DNA from 3 places in the Streptomyces sp. NPDC031670 genome. Region 2 is predicted to be linked to each of the others. Evidence: riboswitches for the same ligand, from Rfam matches in the RefSeq annotation. Region 2 holds a riboswitch; each other region holds the start of a gene.
What was found. Region 2 has a riboswitch for cobalamin ahead of nicT (Nickel transporter NicT). Riboswitches for the same ligand answer to the same signal wherever they lie in the genome.
Positions count from the first base shown of each region.

Region 1: another riboswitch for cobalamin. It lies ahead of ACZ5ID_RS29395 (ribonucleoside-diphosphate reductase subunit alpha); the one in region 2 lies ahead of nicT (Nickel transporter NicT).
Region 3: another riboswitch for cobalamin. It lies ahead of ACZ5ID_RS13540 (cobalamin biosynthesis protein); the one in region 2 lies ahead of nicT (Nickel transporter NicT).

Region 1 is NZ_JBVILC010000020.1:62,077-65,344, forward strand. Features, by position in the region: gene ACZ5ID_RS29385 (DUF3311 domain-containing protein) at 1-55, shown strand, start outside; gene mctP (monocarboxylate uptake permease MctP) at 52-1,683, shown strand; cobalamin riboswitch at 1,905-2,044, shown strand; gene ACZ5ID_RS29395 (ribonucleoside-diphosphate reductase subunit alpha) at 2,175-3,268, shown strand, end outside.
Region 2 is NZ_JBVILC010000009.1:3,889-7,156, reverse strand. Features, by position in the region: gene ACZ5ID_RS18340 (penicillin acylase family protein) at 1-1,085, shown strand, start outside; cobalamin riboswitch at 1,174-1,379, shown strand; gene nicT (Nickel transporter NicT) at 1,378-2,592, shown strand; gene ACZ5ID_RS18330 (NAD(P)H-binding protein) at 2,585-3,268, opposite strand, start outside.
Region 3 is NZ_JBVILC010000006.1:33,301-36,568, forward strand. Features, by position in the region: gene ACZ5ID_RS13530 (inorganic phosphate transporter) at 1-823, shown strand, start outside; gene ACZ5ID_RS13535 (hypothetical protein) at 852-1,076, shown strand; cobalamin riboswitch at 1,183-1,379, shown strand; gene ACZ5ID_RS13540 (cobalamin biosynthesis protein) at 1,436-2,365, shown strand; gene ACZ5ID_RS13545 (cobyric acid synthase) at 2,362-3,268, shown strand, end outside.

The sequences.
Region 1 (3,268 bases), on a different contig from region 2:
GTACAAGCTGTGGCAGCGTGACCAGCAGGGCCGCAAGGCGGGTGAGGGCAAGTGACGCTCGCAGCCAAGGACGGGGTGAACGGCGTCGCGCTCGGCGTCTTCATCTTCTTCTTCCTCGCCGTCACGGTCGTCGGCTTCATGGCCGCCCGCTGGCGCCGCGCCGAGAACGAGCACAGCCTCGACGAATGGGGGCTGGGCGGGCGCTCCTTCGGCACCTGGGTCACCTGGTTCCTGCTCGGCGGTGACCTCTACACGGCGTACACCTTCGTCGCGGTCCCGGCGGCGGTGTACGCGGCGGGCGCGGCCGGGTTCTTCGCGGTGCCGTACACGATCCTCGTCTATCCGCTCATCTTCACCTTCCTGCCGCGGCTCTGGTCGGTCTCGCACAAGCACGGCTATGTGACGACCTCGGACTTCGTACGCGGCCGGTTCGGCTCCAAGAGCCTCTCGCTCGCGGTCGCGGTCACCGGCATCCTCGCCACGATGCCCTACATCGCGCTCCAGCTCGTCGGCATCCAGGCGGTGCTGGACGTGATGGGCATCGGCGGCTCCGGCAACTGGTTCGTCAAGGACCTGCCGCTGCTGATCGCGTTCGCGGTGCTCGCCGCGTACACCTACTCCTCGGGTCTGCGCGCCCCCGCCCTGATCGCGTTCGTGAAGGACACGCTGATCTACATCGTCATCCTGGTGGCGATCATCTACATCCCGATCAAGCTCGGCGGCTTCGACGACATCTTCGCGGCGGCCCGGCACAAGTTCGAGACGCCCAACGCGGCCGGCAAGCCCACCGGCGCGCTGGTGCCCGGCGAGGCGGGCCAGTGGACCTACGCCACGCTCGCCCTCGGCTCCGCGCTGGCGCTGTTCATGTACCCGCACTCGATCACGGCGACCCTCTCCTCCCGCAGCCGCAACGTCATCCGCCGCAACACCACGATCCTGCCCCTGTACTCGCTGATGCTGGGGCTGCTCGCGCTGCTCGGCTTCATGGCGATCGCCGCCGGGGTCAAGGTCAAGAACGGCCAGCTGGCCATCCCGCAGCTCTTCGAGGACATGTTCCCGGACTGGTTCGCGGGCGTGGCCTTCGCGGCGATCGGCATCGGCGCGCTCGTCCCGGCGGCCATCATGTCGATCGCGGCGGCGAACCTGTTCACCCGCAACATCTACCGGGACTTCATCAAGCCGGACGCCACGCCCAAGCAGGAGGCACAGGTCTCCAAGATCGTCTCGCTTCTGGTGAAGGTGGGCGCGCTGGTCTTCGTCCTGACCATGGACAAGACGGTCGCGATCAACTTCCAGCTGCTCGGCGGCATCTGGATCCTGCAGACCTTCCCGGCCCTGGTGGGCGGTCTGTTCACGCGCTGGTTCCACCGCTGGGCGCTGCTCGCGGGCTGGGCGGTCGGCATGGCGTACGGCACGCTCGCCGCGTACGGGGTCGCCTCCCCCACCCAGAAGCACTTCGGCGGCAGCTCCAGGGAGATCCCCGGCATCGGTGAGATCGGCTACATCGGCCTGACGGCCTTCGTCCTGAACGTGGCGGTCACGGTGGTCCTCACGTTCGTCCTGCGGGCCGTGAAGGCCCCTGACGGGGCCGACGAGACGTCCCCGCAGGACTACACCGCGGACGCGGGCGACCCGGGCGTGGAGGTCGAACTGCCCCCGGCGACGGCGGGCTCGGCGCACTGAGCCGGACAACATGAGACGGGCCGCCGGGGAAACCCGGCGGCCCGTTTTCGTGGCTCGGGGGAATGCCCACGACCGCCTCGCGGTTCCGGCCTAGGGCATCCGCAACCCCCTCAGGGGCGCGGGGAACCGCGCGACAAGCCCCCGCCGGCCCGCAGTGAAGCAACTACCCAGCACACACACTCCGGTACGGATGCGACACAACATGTGGGGGCGCCACGACCGCCCGGCACAAGATGTATGCTCATGCTCGCTGTCGCCGCAGGGGAATCCGGTGCAAATCCGGAACTGTCCCGCAACGGTGTACTGGTACGCATTCGCGTACTTGTTCAGTCCGAGGACCTGCCGAACAGCCCGCCCTGACCGTCCGGTCCGGGTGCCGAGACGTCCGGGCCTCGCGGAATGGGCAGTGGACGCGGCGTACCCCCGAGGGGGTGTGTCCGTGTGCCCGCGCACTTCCCCGAGGCCCCGTGCCGAGCGAGGAGTGCCCCCACGTGACCATCGCCCCTGCGGATCCCGCTTCAGCGATCACCGAGGAGTCGGTCGACGCCCCCGGGACCGCGCTGCTGCGGACCCTGACCGACCTCACCGCCGATCTGGTGGACACCGACCCCGGCCGGGTCGCCGCCGCCGCGCTGCGCGGACGCAACGCGCGCTCGGACGAGGCGGAGTTGCGTGGGCTCGCCACCGAGGCCGCCGCGGGTCTGATCTCCGAGGACCCGGCGTACTCCCGTCTCGCCGCCCGGCTGCTGACGCTCACGATCGCCGAGGAGGCCGCGGGCCAGGGCTCCATCTCGTTCTCCGAGTCGGTCGAGGTCGGCCACCGCGAGGGGCTGATCGCGGACCGCACCGCCGACTTCGTGCGGCTGCACGCGGCCCGGCTCGACGCGCTGGTCGAGGCCTCCCTCGCGGACGGCGCCGACGACCGCTTCGGCTACTTCGGCCTGCGCACGCTCTACTCCCGCTACCTCCTGCGCCACCCGATCACCCGCCAGGTCATCGAGACCCCGCAGTACTTCATGCTCCGGGTCGCGGCGGGCCTGGCCGAGGACGACTCGGTGCGCGCGCTGGACGAGGTCGCCTCGCTGTACGGGCTGATGAGCCGGCTCGACTACCTGCCGTCCTCCCCCACGCTCTTCAACTCCGGCACCCGCCACCCGCAGATGTCCAGCTGCTACCTGCTGGACTCCCCGCTGGACGAGCTGGACTCGATCTACGACCGCTACCACCAGGTGGCGCGCCTGTCCAAGCACGCCGGCGGCATCGGCCTGTCGTACTCCCGCATCCGCTCGCGCGGCTCGCTCATCCGGGGCACCAACGGCCACTCCAACGGCATCGTCCCGTTCCTGAAGACGCTGGACGCCTCGGTGGCGGCCGTCAACCAGGGCGGCCGGCGCAAGGGCGCCGCGGCGGTCTACCTGGAGACCTGGCACTCCGACATCGAGGAGTTCCTGGAGCTGCGCGACAACACCGGTGAGGACGCCCGGCGCACCCACAACCTGAACCTGGCGCACTGGATCCCGGACGAGTTCATGCGCCGGGTGGACGCGGACGGCACCTGGTCGCTGTTCTCCCCCGCCGACGTGCC
Region 2 (3,268 bases):
ACTCCTCCGCCGTGCCGCATGTCACCGACGACCAGCTGAAGCGATGCGCCCTGCCGGGCGAGGACAACGACCTCCCGGGCGTGCTCGACGGTTCCAGCTCGGCCTGCGACTGGGGCAGCGACCCCGACGCGGTCGTCCCGGGCGTCTTCGGCCCCGGCCACCAGCCCCGGCTGACCCGGACCGACTACGTGGCCAACTCCAACAACGACTCGGCCCTGACCAACCCCTCGGCGCCGCTCACCGGCTATCCGAAGATGTACCGCGTCGGCGCGCCCCTCGGACCGCGTGCCCAGCTCGGACTCCGGATGATCGCGGACCGGCGCGACGGCACCGACGGCCTCGGCGCACCGGGGTTCACCCTGTCCACCCTCCGGGCGAGCATGCTGGGAGACCGCAACTACACGGCGGAGCTGGGGCGGGACGACGCGGTCGCGATGTGCCGCGCGCACCCCGTCCTGACCGCGACCGACGGCACCGAGGTGGATGTGCGCGCCGCCTGTGACGTGCTGGCGGCCTGGGACACCCGCGACGACGCCGACAGCCGTGGATCCGTGGTGTGGCACGCGTTCCGTACCCGAGTGAACGGTCCGCACCCGTGGTGGCGCGTTCCGTACGACCCGGCCCGGCCGCTCACCACTCCGCGCGGCCTCAACGGCGAAGAGCCCCAGGTGCGGCGGGCGCTGGCCGACGCCGTGCGCGAGCTGGCCGCCGACAAGGTGCCGCTGGACGCGCCGATCGGCAGGGTGCAGCGCTGGGCGGGGATACCGCTGCCCGGCTGCTCCGGCGCCGAGGGATGCTTCAACGTCGTCAACGCGACACCCACGTCCGGCAGCGGCGGCGCCACCCGCCCCGCCTCCCCGCAGGACCACGCCTCCGGCTCCAGCTTCGTCATGGCCACGGAGCTGACACCCCAGGGCCCCCGCACGCGGACGATCCTCACCTACGGGCAGTCCGCCAACCCGAAGTCGCCCCACTACACCGACCAGACCGAGCTCTTCTCGCGCAAACAGTGGGTCACGGAACGGTTCACCGAGGCGGAGATAGCCTCCGACCCGCGTCTGCGGATCACCGTCCTGCGCGGCTGACTCATGGCGGGGCCCACCGGCAGGCTCCCGGAATGTGATCTGCAATACCCCTGCTCGCGGCCAGACTTGCAGGTGAGGCGGGTCGCACCTACGGTTGGCGGGCCGTGGTGTTCGGGAAGACCGGTGCAAGACCGGAGCGGCCCTCGCCACTGTGATCGGGCCCCATGTCGTTCAGGCCATGAACGGCTTCGGGTAGCCCGTCCCGTTGTGCCACTGGTGGCCGTAGGCCGCTGGGAAGGCGGGGACGGTGCGACACCCGGAAGCCAGGAGACCGGCCACGGCATCTCGCGTAATGATCCACGAGGTGCTGGAGCGTGAACGAATGACCCTGCCCACCCCTGCCGCCACATTCCACTGGCGGCGCGAGGACACCGTACGTACCGCATGGCTGCTGGCGGTGATCGCCGCCCTGCATGTCGTCGCGTTCGGCATCCTGTTCCTGCTGGTCGTGCCCGAGCACTACGAGGTCGGCTCGAAGACGTTCGGCCTCGGACTCGGCGTCACCGCCTACACCCTCGGTATGCGGCACGCCTTCGACGCCGACCACATCGCCGCGATCGACAACACCACCCGCAAGCTGATGGCCGACGGCAAACGGCCGGTGTCGGTCGGCTTCTGGTTCGCGCTCGGGCACTCCAGCGTCGTCGTCGTGATGGCGGCGCTGGTCGCCGGGGGTGCGCAGCTCGCGGGCACCCTGATGAACGACGACTCGCCGACCCACCAGACCCTCGGTGTGGTCGGAACGACCGTCTCCGGATCGTTCCTCTACCTCATCGCCGCACTCAACCTGCTGGCCCTCGTCGGCATCCTGCGGGTGTTCCGGGCCATGCGCGCCGGGACGTACGACGAAGCCGAACTCGAACAGCACCTGGACTCCAGGGGGTTCATGAACCGTCTGCTGGGCCGCTTCACCAAGTCGATCACCCGGCCGGGCCAGATGTACCCGCTGGGCTTCCTCTTCGGGCTCGGCTTCGACACCGCCACCGAGGTCACCCTGATGGTGATGGCCGGCTCGGGCGCCGCCGCCGGGCTGCCCTGGTACGCGGTGCTGTGCCTGCCGCTGCTGTTCGCGGCGGGGATGAGCCTGTTCGACACCATCGACGGCACCTTCATGAACTTCGCGTACCAGTGGGCGTTCTCCAACCCGGTGCGCAAGGTGTTCTACAACCTCACCATCACGGGACTGTCCATCGCGGTGGCCTTCCTGATCGGCACGATCGAGCTGGTGGGTGTGTTGCACGAGAAGCTGGACCTGCGGGACGCCGTCACCGGGTGGGTCGCGGGCCTCGACCTGGACAACGTGGGCTTCATCATCGTCGGTCTGTTTGTCGTGGTGTGGGCGGCGGCGCTGGCGTACTGGAGGTTCGCCAGGGTCGAGCAGCGGTGGGCGGTGCGCGCCGCCGCGACAGCCGCACTGCCGGGCAGGGCCCGGCCGGGCGCACCCCGCGACGAGCCCGCACCCGCACCCCGCGACGAGACCGCGTCCGCGCCGGACGTTGTCAGCTGAAGGCCGTGGCGTTCGCCGCCGCCCAGTCCGCGAACGTGTGCGGAGCCCGGCCCAGGAGCCGTTCCACGTCCGGGCTCACCCGTCGCTCCTCGGGTGTGGGCTCGCCGAGGATGCGAAGCGTGCCCTCGACGACCGGCTCCGGCATGAAGCGCAGCAGCAGCGCCCGCGCCTCGGTCCGGCTCTGCTCGACGAACCGCACCGGCGCTCCCAACGCGTCCCCGATCGCCCGCGCCTGCTCGCGCGGCGAGACAGGGGCCGGTCCGGTCAGCTCGTACGTCCGGCCCGCGTGGATCCCGTCGCGCAGGGCCACCGCGGCGACGGCGGCGATGTCGGCCGGATCGACGACGGGCAGGCCGACATCGCCGAAGGGAGCGGTGACCGTCCGGTCGGAGCGGATCGAAGGGGCCCACATATAGGTGTTGGAGGCGAAGCCGCTGGGCCGTAGGACCGTCCACTGGAGGCCCGACTCCCGTACGGCGTCCTCGAAGGCGCGCAGCCGGGCGTGCGCCAAGGAATCCGGGCGGGTCGCGGTGGCCTGTGAGGACTGCAGGACCACCCGCCGGACTCCGGCGGCCCGCGCCGTGCCGAGAATGGCGTACGGGTCGAGGCCGTCGCCGCCCCCGGGGACGAGGAGGTACAGGGCCTCGGCCCCGTCGAGCGGGCGCTTCAGGCTCTC
Region 3 (3,268 bases), on a different contig from region 2:
GGGCGTCGCCGCGACGCTCGCCACCCGGCTGACGTACCGGATCAACCGGCACGCCGACCCGGCGGCCGAGAAGGCCACCGCCAAGGGCTACCGGGCCGGACAGATCGCCTCCGCCGGTCTCGTCTCGCTCGCCCACGGCACCAACGACGCGCAGAAGACCATGGGCATCATCACCCTCGCCCTGGTCACCGGCGGCGTGCTGCACCCGGGCGCCAACCCCCCGCTGTGGGTCATCGTCTCGGCCGGCATGGCCATCGCCATGGGTACCTACCTCGGCGGCTGGCGCATCATCCGCACCATGGGCAAGGGGCTGACCGAGCTGGCGCCGCCGCAGGGCTTCGCCGCCCAGTCCGGTGCCGCGACCGTCATCCTGGCCTCCTCGCACCTCGGCTTCTCGCTCTCCACCACCCAGGTCTGCTCCGGCTCCGTCATGGGCGCCGGTCTCGGCCGCAAGGGCGGAGTGGTCCGCTGGTCCACCGCGACCCGGATGTTCATCGCCTGGGGCCTGACCCTGCCCGCCGCGGGCCTGGTCGGCGCCGGCGCCGAGTTCCTCACCGGCCAGGGCACCTGGGGCATCGTCCTCGTGGCGGTCCTGCTGCTCGCGGGCTCCGGCTTCATCTGGAAGCTGTCGCGCCGCCGGCCGGTCGACCACAACGACGTCACCAACGTCCCGGCCGCCACCCCGGCCGAGCCCGCCGGTGTCGTCACGACCGCGATGGCCGCGGTCACCCCGCCGCCCACCGCCGCCGCCGTGGCCGTCGACCTGACGGCCACCATCCCGGCGCCCGCCCCCGCCGACCCGGCCCGCCCGGCCGTCGTCTGACCCGGCAGCGCTCCCCGAAGGAATCGTCATGCACATCGACTGGGCAGCTCTCGGCACCGTCTTCGGTGTCAGCCTCATCGTCACCGTCGGCCTGGTGGGCCTGTTCACCGTCGGGATCGTCGGCCTCAGCAAGCAGCAGTCGGCCGCGACCGGCAAGGGCACCGTCACCGTGGCCCGCACCACCGCCTACCTCTGCTTCGCGCTCTGCGCGGCGGCCGTCGCGTACGGCATCAACCTGATCGTCGCCAAGTAGGCCGGCGAGCAGCGCCGCACCCTCAACGACCGCCCTCCGGCCCTGCCGGGGGGCGGTTTCCTGTGTGCCTGCGCACACTCTCCCGTCGCAGGTCAGCAGCGAGTTGACGGGCGTTCCCGGGCATGGTGGACTGCCCGAGCCATTTACGGCGGCAGAAGAGGAAGCCGGTGCGAATCCGGCGCGGTCCCGCCACTGTCATCGGGGAATGATCCCCGTGAGCCAGGAACTCTCACCGCCGGTCGACGTCATACCAGGGCGCGGACACCCTGAGTGAGGACATACCGCCATGCGCGCCTGCCTGTTGCCGGCACCTCCCGCACGTACCGGAGCTCCCCGCGGCGTTGCGGCGGGCTGATCCCATGCGTGCCGATCGCACCTTCGCGTACGGCGCCACCGCCGGTCTCCTCGGCGACCTCCTCCTCGGCGACCCCCGCCGCGGACATCCGGTCGCCGCGTTCGGCCGTGCCGCGGCGGCCGTCGAGCGCGCGCTGTGGCGCGACCACCGTGGCTGGGGCGCGCTGCACACCGCTGTGTGCGCCGGAGGCGCCGCGGGCGCCGCGCTGCTCGCCACCCGTGCCGTACGCCGCCGGCCCGCCGCATCCATCGCGCTGACCGCCGCCGCCACCTGGGCCGTGGTGGGCGGCACTTCGCTGGGCCGGGAGGCCCGGGCGATCGGCGCGGCCCTCCAGTCGGGCGACGTCGAGGCGGCCCGCGCGCGGCTGCCGCACCTGTGCGGGCGCGACCCTCAGTCCCTGGACGCGCCCGGCATCGCGCGCGCGGTCGTCGAGTCCGTCGCCGAGAACACCTCGGACGCCGTGGTGGGCGCGCTGGTGTGGGGGGCGCTCGCGGGCGTGCCGGGTCTGGTGGCGTTCCGCGCGGTCAACACCCTGGACGCGATGGTCGGCCACCGCTCGCCGCGCCATCTGCGGTACGGGTGGGCCTCGGCGCGCCTGGACGACGTGGCGGGCTGGCCGGGCGCCCGGCTGACCGCCGCGCTCGCGGTCGCGGCGGGCGGCGCGCCGCGCGCCGCCACGCGCGCGTGGCGGCGGGACGCGGCCAAGCACCCGAGCCCCAACGCCGGTCCCGTGGAGGCGTCGTTCGCGGGGGCGCTCGGCGTACGGCTCGGCGGCACCCTCTCGTACGGCGGCCGTGTCGAGCACCGGCCGGTGCTGAACGGGGACGGCCGCGCGGTGGAAGTGGCGGACATCGAGCGGGCGGTGCGGCTGTCGCGCCGGGTGGGCTGGCTGGCGCTGGGTGTGGCGATCGCGGTGAGGAAGGTACGGACATGAGCGGTGGACTGCTGGTCGCGGGCACCACGTCGGACGCGGGCAAGAGCGTCGTCACCGCCGGGATCTGCCGGTGGCTGGTGCGCCGGGGTGTGAAGGTCGCGCCCTTCAAGGGACAGAACATGTCCCTCAACTCCTTCGTGACGCGCGAGGGCGCGGAGATCGGGCGCGCGCAGGCGATGCAGGCGCAGGCGGCGCGCGTGGAGCCGTCCGCGCTGATGAACCCCGTGCTGCTCAAGCCGGGGAGCGACCGTTCGAGCCAGGTCGTGCTGATGGGCAGACCGGTGGGCGAGCTGAGCGCCCGCGGCTACCACGGCGGACGCCAGGAGGCGCTTCTGGGCACGGTCGTGGACTGCCTGGAGCGGCTGCGGGGCACATATGACGCCGTGATCTGCGAGGGGGCGGGCAGCCCGGCCGAGATCAATCTGCGGCGCACCGACATCGTCAACATGGGCATCGCGCGCGCCGCGAGGCTGCCGGTGGTGGTGGTCGGCGACATCGACCGGGGCGGGGTGTTCGCCTCGTTCTTCGGTACGACGGCGCTGCTGAGCCCCGAGGACCAGGCGCTGGTCGCCGGGTACATCGTCAACAAGTTCCGCGGCGACGTCTCGCTCCTTCAGCCCGGCATCGACATGCTGCGCGGGCTCACCGGGCGGCATACGTACGGGATCCTGCCGTTCGCGCACGGGCTCGGCATCGACGAGGAGGACGGCCTGCGGGTGTCGCTGCGCGGCGCCGTGCGCGAGTCCGTGGTGGCACCGCCGGTCGGCGAGGACGTGCTGCGGGTCGCGGTGTGCGCGGTGCCGCTGATGTCCAACTTCACGGACGTGGACGCGCTCGCCGCCGAACCGGGCGTGATCGTACGGTTCGTGGACCGGCCCGAGGAGCTGGCCGACGCCGATCTGG